One region of the Massilia violaceinigra genome, then DNA from elsewhere that is predicted to be linked to it. Evidence: predicted binding sites of a transcription regulator. Region 1 holds the regulator's gene; the other holds the start of a gene.
What was found. The regulator NrdR, encoded in region 1, represses ribonucleotide reductase genes. The targets are predictions, from matches to a motif close to CACNANATNTNGTG.
Positions count from the first base shown of each region.

Region 2: a site for NrdR is predicted at 2,603-2,616, ahead of CR152_RS12420 (ribonucleoside-diphosphate reductase subunit alpha). Genes of this name have one in related genera too.

Region 1 is NZ_CP024608.1:7,079,923-7,086,157, forward strand. Features, by position in the region: gene CR152_RS30595 (pilus assembly protein) at 1-355, opposite strand, end outside; gene CR152_RS30600 (pilus assembly protein) at 352-972, opposite strand; gene CR152_RS30605 (PilW family protein) at 979-1,926, opposite strand; gene pilV (type IV pilus modification protein PilV) at 1,923-2,504, opposite strand; gene nrdR (transcriptional regulator NrdR) at 2,664-3,131, opposite strand; gene glyA (serine hydroxymethyltransferase) at 3,157-4,404, opposite strand; ZMP/ZTP riboswitch at 4,507-4,617, opposite strand; gene CR152_RS30625 (SDR family oxidoreductase) at 4,747-5,493, shown strand; gene ybgC (tol-pal system-associated acyl-CoA thioesterase) at 5,864-6,235, shown strand, end outside.
Region 2 is NZ_CP024608.1:2,724,853-2,731,087, forward strand. Features, by position in the region: gene CR152_RS12410 (sensor histidine kinase) at 1-820, shown strand, start outside; gene CR152_RS12415 (sigma-54-dependent transcriptional regulator) at 817-2,262, shown strand; gene CR152_RS12420 (ribonucleoside-diphosphate reductase subunit alpha) at 2,839-5,799, shown strand; gene CR152_RS12425 (ribonucleotide-diphosphate reductase subunit beta) at 5,896-6,235, shown strand, end outside.

The sequences.
Region 1 (6,235 bases):
CACCGCCGCAGCCATGCTGCGCATCGGCCGGCCCGACAGGCGAAAAATATCCCTGGCGCTCGTCCAGGTCCGGCTCGCGCACCGAGCGCGAGCGCGCTCTGGTCGGGTACTGGTAGCACAGGCGAGGATTGAAGTAACCGGGATAATCGGCCCCTTGCGCATACTCGCCACGGTAAGCCGCGCCCGCATCCTCGAACGTGAGCGACAGATTGAGCAACAGATTGGGTGGCAACTGGCCGGGCGCGCCAAGAACGCCGTCGGGCAGCACAAGCTGCGGCGCGGCCGACGCCAGGCAGGCGTGGCAGACGAGCACGAGCGCCAGCAGGCAGCGAAGACAGGCGCGCACCAGTTTCATGGCGCCTCCTCGGGCACGGCCTTGAGGTAGAACGATTGCAGCACCACGCGGGTGGCATCGAGCGCGCCGAAGCCAACGGCGGTAATGCGGTAAAAGTTGCCCGGCGGGCGGGCAGCGTCAGCGCCGGCCTGAGTGTGCGGCAACAGTTCGATCAGATAGCGCGGCGGCCGCAGCGGCAGCGTGCCTTTGCCCGACGGCAGCTGCGCGCCCGTGAAGCGGCCGTATTCGACCCCGTCCGGCCCCGGTCCGTCATTGCCCGACAAATCGGCGCTTTGCCAGGCCGGCGTCCCGGGCACATGCTGGCACAGCCCGGCATTGACCTCGCGTTCGGCGCCGCAGCCCTCGACGAAGCCGAGCGCGTAACCACGGGCAAACAAGGCCGCGCGCGGCGACGCGGGATCGGCGCCGCCTTCGATATCGTGCTCGGCGTCGGCCAGCGCGGCCTCGGCCGCCTGGAAGGCGATGTGCCGGTCGCGCTCGTGGCGCGCCGATTTTTCGCCGTCGAGCGCGCTGCGGGCCGCCGACACGCCGATGATCATCAGCGCCAGCAGCACGAACAGGGCCGCCAGCATGACGGCGCCAGCCTGGCGGTCGAGGGGAGAGGGAGCGCAGGGCATGGCGTCTCACAGGGCCGCGTTGCGCAGCACGATGGTGGCGGCGAAACTGCGCCGTTCGCGCCAGCGCAGCGCCGGCGGCATGCGCGCTTCGTCGGGCCGGGTACCGGGGTCGGCCGCACCGCTATAGCCCGCGCCGAACAGGTCGAAGACGTGCGGCTCGCGGTCGGGCGCGCCGCGCCGGGCGCCGTGCAGCAGCAGCGCCACCTTGATGCTGGCCACGCGTTTCCAGTGGGTTTTGCGGCGCAGGTCCCGCTCGCGCTCGGCCGGACTTGCCCCGTCAAGCGCCAGGACGGCATCGAGCGCGTTGACGGCGCCGGCGCTGAGGTACTGGTTGGGCAGGCCGTCGGCCGGCGCGTCGGTGTCGAGTCCGTACAGCACCTGGAAGGTGTCGACCCCGGCCACCAGCGCATCGCTGCGCCAGTTTCTCTGGCCCCGGTATTTGCAGCGCAGTTCGGCCTCGCCGCCCGCTGCCGGCGCAACATAGAAAATGCTCCAGCCCTCGCTGCCGGCACCCACGCCGAACCCGGCGCAACTGAGCATGCTGCCATCGCCCTCGGGGCCCTCGCCCACGCCGTCGAAGCGCAGCGCCAGCACGTCGCTGCCGTTGACGCCACCCGGGCGCGCGCTGGCGATGCCGGGCCCGCCGCCGAGCACCTGGTTGTCCAGCCCCGCGATGCGGGCGGCGGCGCTGGCCGGCGACGGCGGGGCATCTTCACGGTCGAGATCGACAAAGGCACCCTGGCGCGCCGCGCGTTCGATGGCGTCCAGCGCAAAGCGGCCGGCGTCGTCCACCTGCGCCAGTTCGCCCTGGGCCGCGTAGCCGGTCTGGGCCGACACCAGCACCGATGCCGCAGCGAGCGACACCAGCAGCCCGAGCACCAGCGCGACCAGCAATTCGACCAGAGTCAGGCCACCCTGATGCCATCGGCGCCGCAGCGCTGCGTGCGCGCTCATGGGGCACCCGTGCCGAGCATCACCGCCACGGCCGGCGGGGATGGTGCGCCGGCGGCGGCATCGGCAGCGCCGTCGGCCCGCTTGGCGCGCCAGCCGAGCTTGATCACGACGGGGGCGCCGGCCGCGCCGGCGCACTCCCAGGCCAGCGCCAGGCGCGCCTCATCCCACACGGTGGCGTCGCGGCAGACCGCGATGCGCCCGCCGGGAAAGCCCGCGTGCAGCGCCGCGATCGTGTCGGCGATGTCGAACTGGGCCAGCTGGGCGCTGTCGCAGCGGTTCATGCCGTAGCATTGCGCGGGCGCGGGCGGCGGCGCGCCATCGGCCGCATCGTAATGGAGTTGCAGGTAGGGATTGCTGAGATCGTCGCGCTGCATCTGCCCGGCGTTCGCCTGCATGCGCCCGGCCAGGCTGCTCGCCAGTTGCACGCCGCGCGACATGAGGCTCGCTCCCTGGTGCGTGCGCAGCGCGGCCACCTGCGTGCCAAGGGCGCCCAGAATGCCGACGGTCAGCAGCAGCACCGCCACCAGCACTTCGGTCAGCGTAAATCCGCCGGCGACACGTTTTCGCGATAAGCGCATGACTCCCCCGCAACGTTGAACAGACACGTCCGGTCATGGCGCCGCGGCCCGGCAAGCATGGCTGCGGGGAGCGTGGACGGGTGATCCGGATCGCTTGTGAGCTACGTTAACAGCAGGGCGTGCAGGCACGGATGGCCTGCCTCAAGCGTGTGAGCTGAACTATTTGCGCGGTTTGCGCTCGTGGCCTACTTCGGCAATGGCTTCCTGGAACTCGGCCAGGTCTTCGAAGTTTTTATACACCGACGCGAAGCGGATGTAGGCAATCTTGTCGAGGCGTTTCAGTTCCTGCATGACCAGTTCGCCCACGTGGCCGGTATCGACCTCGCGCTGTCCGCTGGTAAGCAGCTTTTCCTCGATCGAGGCGACCGCGCTGTCGATCGCTTCGGCCGACACGGGCCGCTTGCGCAGCGCCAGCATCAGGCTGCCGCGCAGCTTGACCGAGGCGAACTCGGTGCGGCTGCCGTTCTTCTTGACAATGATCGGCATCGACAATTCGATCCGCTCATAGGTGGTGAAGCGCTTGTCGCACTTGACGCAGCGGCGCCGGCGCCGGATCGAATCGCCCTCCTCGGATACACGCGTATCGAGCACTTGCGTGTCTTCATGCTGACAGAAAGGACATTTCATGGGGCGCCGGGCTGCTGGTGTGAGATTAAGCCGCGTAGACCGGGTACTTGTCGGTCAGCTTCTTGACTTCCACCTTGACGCGTTCGACGACGGCGGCGTCGTTCGGGTTGTCGAGGATGTCCGCGATCAGGTTACCGACCGTGGTCGCATCTTCTTCCTTGAAGCCGCGCGTGGTGAAGGCCGGGCTGCCGAGGCGGATGCCGGAGGTCACGAACGGTTTTTGCGGATCGTTCGGGATGCCGTTCTTGTTGCAGGTCATGTGGGCGGCGCCCAGCAAGGCTTCGGCTTCCTTGCCGGTCAGGTTCTTGGCGCGCAGGTCGACCAGCATCACGTGCGATTCGGTGCGGCCGGACACGATGCGCAGACCGCGCGCGATCAGCGCCTTGGCCAGCGCGTCGGCGTTCTTGACAACCTGCTTCTGGTACTCGGTGAACGATGGCTCCAGCGCTTCCTTGAACGCGACAGCCTTGCCGGCGATCACGTGCATCAGCGGGCCGCCCTGGATGCCAGGGAAGATCGCCGAATTGATGGCCTTTTCGTGCTCGGCCTTCATCAGGATGATGCCGCCGCGCGGGCCGCGCAGCGATTTGTGCGTGGTCGAGGTGACGAAGTCGGCGTGCGGCACCGGGTTCGGGTAGACACCGGCGGCGATCAGGCCGGCGTAGTGCGCCATGTCGACCATGAAGTAAGCGCCCACTGCCTTGGCAACCTTGGCGAAGCGCTCGAAATCGATCTTGAGCGAAAAGGCCGATGCGCCGGCGATGATCATTTTTGGCTTGTGCTCATGCGCAAGACGCTCCATGGCCTCGTAGTCGATATCTTCCTGTTCGGTCAGGCCGTAGGACACCACATTGAACCATTTGCCCGACATGTTCAGCGCCATGCCGTGGGTCAGGTGGCCGCCTTCGGCCAGCGACATGCCCATGATGGTGTCGCCCGGCTTGAGCATGGCGAAGAACACGCCCTGGTTGGCCTGGGAGCCCGAGTTCGGCTGCACGTTGGCCGCTTCGGCGCCGAACAGTTGTTTGACGCGGTCGATCGCCAGTTGTTCGGCGACGTCGACGAATTCGCAGCCGCCGTAGTAGCGCTTGCCTGGATAACCTTCGGCGTATTTATTGGTCAGCTGCGAGCCCTGGGCTTGCATGACGGCTGGCGAAGTGTAGTTCTCGGACGCGATCAGTTCGATGTGATCTTGCTGGCGTGCGGTTTCCTTCTGGATCGCACCCCACAATTCCGGGTCAACATGGGCGAGCGTGTGTTCTTTTGAAAACATGAAAAAACTCCAATCGATAAGAGTGCGAGGCACCTGATTGCAAGGATCGAATGAGGGAAGCCGTCGGAAATGGAACAGGCAGCCTCATCGTGCGCTTCCATCGGTGGCTGCCCAGGCGAACGGCTGATGAAATCTCACGTTCCCCGGTGGATGCCCACCTTTCGCCGCCAGGCAGCAATGCGCCGCGACTTTTCGCCAGTTACGTGAGACATAATGGAGCCCAAATTGTAAGTTAAGTCCCAGATTAGGGCAAGGAATGGGATTGCCTAAATGGCAGGTCGCGGCCAATATCGTCACTTGGGCTACAATCCGGCATAGTTTCAGACTTCTTCAGGACACCACATGATCGTTTTCATCACCGGCGCCTCCGCCGGCTTCGGCGCCGAAATGGCGCGTACCTTCGTCAACAACGGCCATCAGGTCGTCATCAGCGGCCGCCGCAAGGACCGGCTCGAAGCCCTCGCAGCCGAGCTGGGCGATCTGGCTTTACCGATCGTCATGGACGTCACGTGCAAGGAATCGATCAATGAAGCCTTGTCGATGCTGCCGCAATCGTGGCGCCAGGTCGATGTGCTGATCAACAATGCCGGTCTCGCGCTGGGTACGCAACCGGCCCACGAAGCGCCGCTGGCCGACTGGGAAACCATGATCGCGACCAACTGCACCGGGCTGGTGACGATGACGCGCGCGCTGCTGCCGGCCATGGTCGAGCGCGGCAGCGGACTGATCATCAACCTGGGGTCGGTGGCAGGCCACTATCCTTACCCGGGCGGCAATGTGTACGGCGCGACCAAGGCCTTTGTCGACCAGTTCACGCTCAACCTGCGCGCCGATCTGGCGGGGACGGGCGTGCGCGCGACCAACCTGGCGCCGGGATTGTGCGGGGGGACGGAGTTTTCCAACGTGCGCTTCAAGGGCGACGACGCGGCCGCGGCCAAGGTGTACGAAGGCACGGTGCCCCTGACGGCCAAAGATATTGCGGCGACGGTATTCTGGATCGCGACGCTGCCGCCGCATATTAATATCAATACGATCGAGATGATGCCGACTTGCCAGGGGTTTTCGCCGTTTGCGATCAAGCGGACCTGAGCCTCGTCGTTCCTGGCACTGCCAGAACCGACTACCCGCGCCGCCCCCACGTCGTACCCGCGCAGGCGGGTACCCAAGTTCATAGCGTCGCCATTGGCAGATTAGATACTTGGATACCCGCCTGCGCGGGTACGACGGAGATGGAGGCCAAAATGACGAGATCGACGTGGCGGAGTGGTAAAAACGGCGGCAGTACGTAACACAACTACACCCCATGTAAGCGATTGTTACAGAACTTGGCACTTCGCTATCGCTCACGTCTACTTGTGCCCCACCTAACCCGCGCCGGGTCATCTTTATGTGCGCTTGCGTACATTTACAGCCCGGAAATCGCGTAAAATGTTTCCGATATTCACTTATGGCAAATGAAATGCCCTCAGTATTCAGTTGGCCGGTACGGGTCTATTACGAAGACACCGATGCCGGCGGCATCGTCTTTTACGCGAATTACCTCAAATTCTTCGAACGCGCCCGCACCGAGTGGCTGCGCGCGGCCAACGTCGGCCAACAGGCGCTGCGCGACCAGGATGGGGCCATCTTCGTCGTCAAAAACGCCAGCATCGACTATCACGCGCCAGCCCGCCTCGATGATGAATTAAACTTGACATTGAGTATAGAAAAACTGGGGCATGCATCGGTCCAGTTCCTCCAGCAAGCGTGGCACGGCGACGTCTTGCTGGCCAGCGCACGGGTCAAGGTCGGTTGCGTCGATGCCGCATCCTTGCGTCCACGTGCCCTGCCC
Region 2 (6,235 bases), 4.4 Mb from region 1:
GCTGCGTTTCGCGCGGGTCGACACGGTCGACGAGGCGTCCGAGCGCTGCGTCATCTTTTTGCAGGACGTCACCGCCATCGAAAACCAGGCCCAGGAACTGAAACTGGCTTCGATGGGACGCCTGACCGCCAGCATCGCGCACGAAGTGCGCAATCCGCTCTCGGCCATCGGCCACGCCACCGCCCTGCTGGCGGAAGACTTGCACGAGCCGGGCCAGGCGCGCCTGCTCAAGATCGTCGGCGACAATGTGGCGCGGGTGAACCGCATGGTTGAAGACATACTGCAATTGTCGCGCAAGGTCCAGCCCAACGGCGATCCGTTGTTGCTCGGCCCCTTTTTGAATGAGCTGAAAGCCGAATTTGACGAAACCCAAGGGGTCGCCAATGATATAGTGTGGTTAGGCAACACTGGAGCCGTGCCGGTGCGTTTCGACGCGCTGCACCTGCGCGAAGTGCTGATCAACCTGCTGACCAATGCGCTGCGCTACGCCAGCGGCGGGGAGGGCAGTATCCGCGTGTACGTCGTCACCGATGCGGCCGGCGGCATGGAGCTGCACGTGCAGGACGACGGGCCGGGCATCACGCCCGAGGTGCGGGCCCACCTGTTCGAACCGTTTTATACGACCTCGAGCAAGGGCACCGGGCTGGGGCTGTACCTGGCGCGCGAGCTGTGCCTGAACAACGCGGCGATGCTCGATTACGAGTATCGCTTCGACGCCAGCGGCTTCGGGGTACGCAAGGCCAGCGGCCGGTTTGTGATTTCGTTCGCGCAGCCGCTGGGAGCGCGCGGCGCCACTAGTAACAGAAAGGCAACAACATGACATCACCCCGCGTACTGGTCGTCGATGACGAGGCGGATTTACGCGAACTGCTGGAAATCACGCTGGTCAGGATGGGGCTCGATGTGGACAGCGCCGAAACGCTGCGCGAGGCGCGCGCTTTCCTGGCGCAGAACGATTACGGCCTGATCCTGACCGACATGCGCCTGCCCGACGGCCTGGGCCTGGAACTGGTGCAGGAAGTGAACGCTTCCAACAAATCGACCCCGATCGCGGTCGTGACCGCCTACGGCAGCGCCGAAAACGCGGTGGTGGCCTTGAAGGCGGGCGCCTTCGATTACGTGTCCAAGCCGGTGGTGCTGGACGATCTGCGCGTCATGGTGCAGTCGGCCCTGCGCCTGTCGGCCCCGTCCACGCAGACCGGCAGCCCGGCCGCCGCCGGCACGGCCTCGCGCCTGATCGGCGAATCGGCCGTAATGCAGTCGCTGCGCAATCAGATCGAACGGCTGGCGCGCTCGATGGCGCCGATTGCCATTACGGGCGAGTCGGGCAGCGGCAAGGAACTGGTGGCGCGCGAAATCCACGCCCGCAGTTCGCGCGCGGGTAAGCCCTTCATTGCCGTGAACTGCGGCGCGATTCCCGAAGCGCTGATGGAAGCCGAGTTTTTCGGCTACCGCAAGGGCGCGTTTACGGGCGCGGCCGACGAGCGCGACGGATTTTTCCATGCGGCCAACGGCGGCACCCTGATGCTCGATGAGGTGGCCGATCTGCCGCTGGCGATGCAGGTCAAGCTGCTGCGCGCGATCCAGGAACGGCGCGTGCGCAAGATCGGCGCCACCAGCGAGGAGCCGGTCGATGTGCGCATCATCAGCGCCACGCACCAGAACCTGGCGCAGTGCGTCGAGACCGGCAAGTTCCGCCAGGATCTGTTTTACCGCCTGAATGTGATCGAATTGAGCGTGCCGCCGCTGCGCGAGCGGCTCGACGACCTGGGTGTGCTGGTCGATGGCATGCTGGCGCGCCTGGCCGGACCGGGGCAGAAAGCCGCGCTCGGGCCGCAGGTGCTGGAAACCTTGAGCACGTATTCGTTTCCGGGCAATGTGCGCGAGCTCGAGAACGTGCTGGAACGGGCGCTGGCGTTCGCCAACGATGGCGTGATCGAAGTGGGCGACCTGTCGCTCAAGGGCGCGCGGGTGGCCGAGCGGCCGGCGCCGGCGGCCGAGGCGGTGGTGGCGCCGGTGCCGGCGGCCGTGCAGGCGGCGATGGCGCCGCACACGGCGGCCGCGCCGGTGAGTGCGAGCGGGCCGGCGGAGTTGCCTAGCAACTTGCCCAACTATCTGGAGCAGGTCGAGCGCGAGATCATTCTGCGTGCGCTGACCCAAACCCAGTTCAACCGCACCCAGGCGGCCCTGCTGCTGGGGATCAGTTTTCGGCAGCTGCGCTATCAGATGCAGAAGCTCGATATCCAGGAGCCGGAGGGCTAGGGTGCGGCGGCCGACACCTGGGCCTATGGCGCGTCTGCGCAGAAATAACTTGGGCCCCCGCCTGCGCGGGGGCGACGAGATAGACGGGTGGCGTCCTTCCAGGCCCAATCCAACGCCCACTCCCCCCACGGTTTATAATGCTGCCCCGCGACGCAAAAATGGCAGGCGCGCGAGCTGGCGGCTGCTTCAAAAAAGGGCACCCGTTAGTATGTGCTAACCGGGCAGTCCTTCATGCGGCCTGAGTCAAAAAAGTCAAGCGACGCACAGGAAAATATTGCTACTTAATTCTATTGCCACTCCCCGGGTGAGGTACTACAATTAGTCCCACATTTGATGAATCGACTAGATATAGTGGTTTTTGAAGCTCTGCCACCGATAACTCAGCATCCATAACGCAGCACGGCAAGCCTAGTTTTTAACGCAATCCACCCACCATCGCCTTACGGCGCCGGCCTCGACATTCCAGGCTGGCGGGGGTAGTTTTTTTGTTTTTATATTTGTTGGGGACGGTGGATTGACGCCGTCCACTTGATAACAACCGGCGGCAGACCAAAGCCCGCCGCTCCAGGAGGTTCAATGCAAACATCCCAAGATTCTTCGATCAACCAATTGCACATCACACCTGGAGCAGCAGGCCAGCCAGCACCGACCAGTGCCGCCGCCGTCGCCGCCCGCGGCGACTACCGCATCATCCGCCGCAACGGCGCTGTCGTCGCCTTTGAACCCTCCAAGATCTCGATCGCCGTCACCAAGGCGTTTTTGGCCGTTAACGGTGGCCAGAGCGCCGGCTCCGCGCGCGTGCGCGAACTGGTCGAGCAACTGACCGAGAACGTCGTGTCGGCCCTGATCCGCCGCCAGCCATCGGGCGGCACCTTCCACATCGAAGACGTGCAGGACCAGGTCGAACTGTCGCTGATGCGCTCGGGCGAGCACGACGTGGCGCGTGCCTACGTGCTGTACCGCGCCAAGCACATGGAAGAGCGCCGCCTGCAGAAGGAGGCGCAAGGCGCCTCCGCGCAACTGACTGCCCCCCAGATCCACGTGACTGAAAACGGCCAGCGCCGCCTGCTCGACATGAACCAGGTGCGCGACCTGATCGCCGCCGCCTGCGTCGGCCTGGAAAAACACGTCGACGCCGACGCCATCCTGGCCGAAACGGTCAAGAACCTGTACGACGGCGTGCCGGTCGAAGAGCTGCACAAGTCCGCCATCCTGGCTGCGCGCGCGCTGATGGAAAAGGACCCGGCTTACTCGCAAGTGACCGCCCGCATCCTGCTGCACACCATCCGCAAGGAAGTGTTCTGCGAAGAAGTGCCGCAAGCCAAAGCGGCGGCACACTATATAGAGTACTTCCCGAAATACATCGCCAAGGGCATCGAGAACGAGTTGCTGGACCCGGTCCTGGCCACCTTCGACCTGGCCAAGCTGGCCAAGGCCCTGGTCGCCGACCGTGACTTGCAGTTCGGCTACATCGGCCTGCAAACCCTGTACGACCGCTACTTCCTGCACGTGCGCGACGTGCGCATCGAAATGCCGCAGGCGTTCTACATGCGCGTGGCCATGGGCTTGTCCCTGCGCGAAGAAAACCGCGAAGCGCGCGCCGTCGAGTTCTACAACCTGCTGTCGTCGTTCGACTTCATGAGCTCGACCCCGACCCTGTTCAATTCCGGCACCCTGCGCTCGCAGCTCTCGTCGTGCTACCTGACCACCGTCTCGGACGACCTGGAAGGTATCTACGACGCGATCAAGGAAAACGCGCTGCTGGCCAAGTTCGCCGGCGGCCTGGGCAACGACTGGACGCCGGTGCGCGCCCTGGGCGCCCACATCAAGGGTACCAACGGCAAGTCGCAAGGCGTGGTGCCGTTCCTGAAAGTGGTCAACGACACCGCCGTGGCGGTCAACCAGGGCGGCAAGCGCAAGGGCGCGGTGTGCGCCTACCTGGAAACCTGGCACATGGACGTGGAAGAATTCCTGGATCTGCGCAAGAACACGGGCGACGACCGCCGCCGCACCCACGACATGAACACGGCCAACTGGATTCCCGACCTGTTCATGAAGCGCGTGATGGAAAAGGGCGACTGGACCCTGTTCTCGCCATCGGAAACGCCTGACCTGCACGACAAGGTCGGCAAGGCGTTTGAATTGGCCTACACCGGCTACGAAGCCAAAGCGGCCGCCGGCGAAATCCGCGTGTTCAAGAAGATCGCCGCGCTCGACCTGTGGCGCAAGATGCTGTCGATGCTGTTCGAAACCGGCCACCCATGGATCACCTTCAAGGATCCATGCAACATCCGTTCGCCACAGCAACACGTCGGCGTGGTCCACAGCTCGAACCTGTGCACCGAGATCACCCTGAACACCAACGAGTCGGAAATTGCCGTCTGCAACCTGGGTTCCGTGAACTTGCCGGCGCACATGAAGGAAGGCAAGCTCGACCCGGTCAAGCTGCAGAAAACCGTGCGCACCGCGATGCGCATGCTCGACAACGTCATCGATATCAATTACTACGCCGTCGAAAAAGCACGCAACTCGAACATGCGCCACCGTCCGGTGGGAATGGGTATCATGGGCTTCCAGGATTGCCTGCACATGATGCGCGTGCCTTATTCGTCGAACCAGGCTGTTCAATTCGCCGATTCCTCGATGGAAGCGGTGTGCTACTACGCCTACCTGGCCTCGACCGAGCTGGCCGAAGAGCGCGGCCGCTACGAGTCGTACAGCGGCTCGCTGTGGGACCGCGGCATCCTGCCGCAGGATTCGATCAAGCTGCTGGCCGAGGAACGCGGCGGCTACCTGGAAGTGGACATGTCCTCGTCCATGGACTGGACCGTGGTGCGCGAGCGCATCAAGCAGTTCGGCATGCGCAACTCGAACTGCGTGGCGATCGCCCCGACGGCGACGATCTCGAACATCATCGGCGTGTCGGCCTGCATCGAACCGACCTTCCAGAACCTGTACGTGAAGTCGAACCTGTCCGGCGAATTTACCGAGATCAATTCTTACCTGGTGCGCGACCTCAAGGCCCGCGACCTGTGGGATGAAGTCATGATCGCCGACCTGAAATATTTCGACGGTTCGCTGGCCAAGATCGACCGCATCCCGCAAGACTTGCGTGACATTTACGCAACGGCGTTCGAGGTGTCGCCGAGCTGGCTGGTGGAAGCGGCATCGCGCCGCCAGAAGTGGATCGACCAGGCCCAGTCGCTGAACATCTACATGGCTGGCGCCTCGGGCAAGAAGCTCGACGAAACCTACAAGCTGGCCTGGCTGCGCGGCCTGAAGACCACTTACTACCTGCGCACCATTGCGGCGACGCACATGGAGAAGTCGACTTCCAAGACCGGCGCGCTGAACGCGGTGGCGGTGGATGGCGGCATGTCGGCCCACGCGATGGGTGCGGCGGCCGATACGGCGGCCAAGGTGGCGGCGAGCGCAGCGGCAGCGACGGCAGCCGCGGCGGCGGCCGAGGAAGACGGCGCGGCGTGCTACCTGCGTCCGGGCGACGATGGCTTCGAGGAATGCGAAGCCTGCCAGTAATAGTGTCATCGCCGGAGTCATCTCCGGCAAACAGGCGGAGCGCCACGGCGCTCCGCGCAATACCGAATTGAAGACAGACGAAAAGAGGAAATGACCATGTTGTCCTGGGACGATGAAACAGCCAGCGCGCCAGCCGCGCGCCCCGTGGCGCCAAGCGCCGCCGTAACGGGTACTGAACCCGCCGCCGACGCCGCATCGGTCGCCAAGCGCGTGCACGCCGACGACAAGCGCATCATCAACGGCAAGACCGATGTGAACCAGCTGGTCCCGTTCAAGTACAAATGGGCGTGGGACAAATACCTGGCCGGTTGCGCCAATCACTGGATGCCGCAAGAGGTCAACATGCAGCGCGACATCGAGTTGTGGAAAAATCCCAACGGTTTGACGGATGACGAGCGTCGTCTCGTCAAACGCAACCTTGGCTTCTTCGTGACCG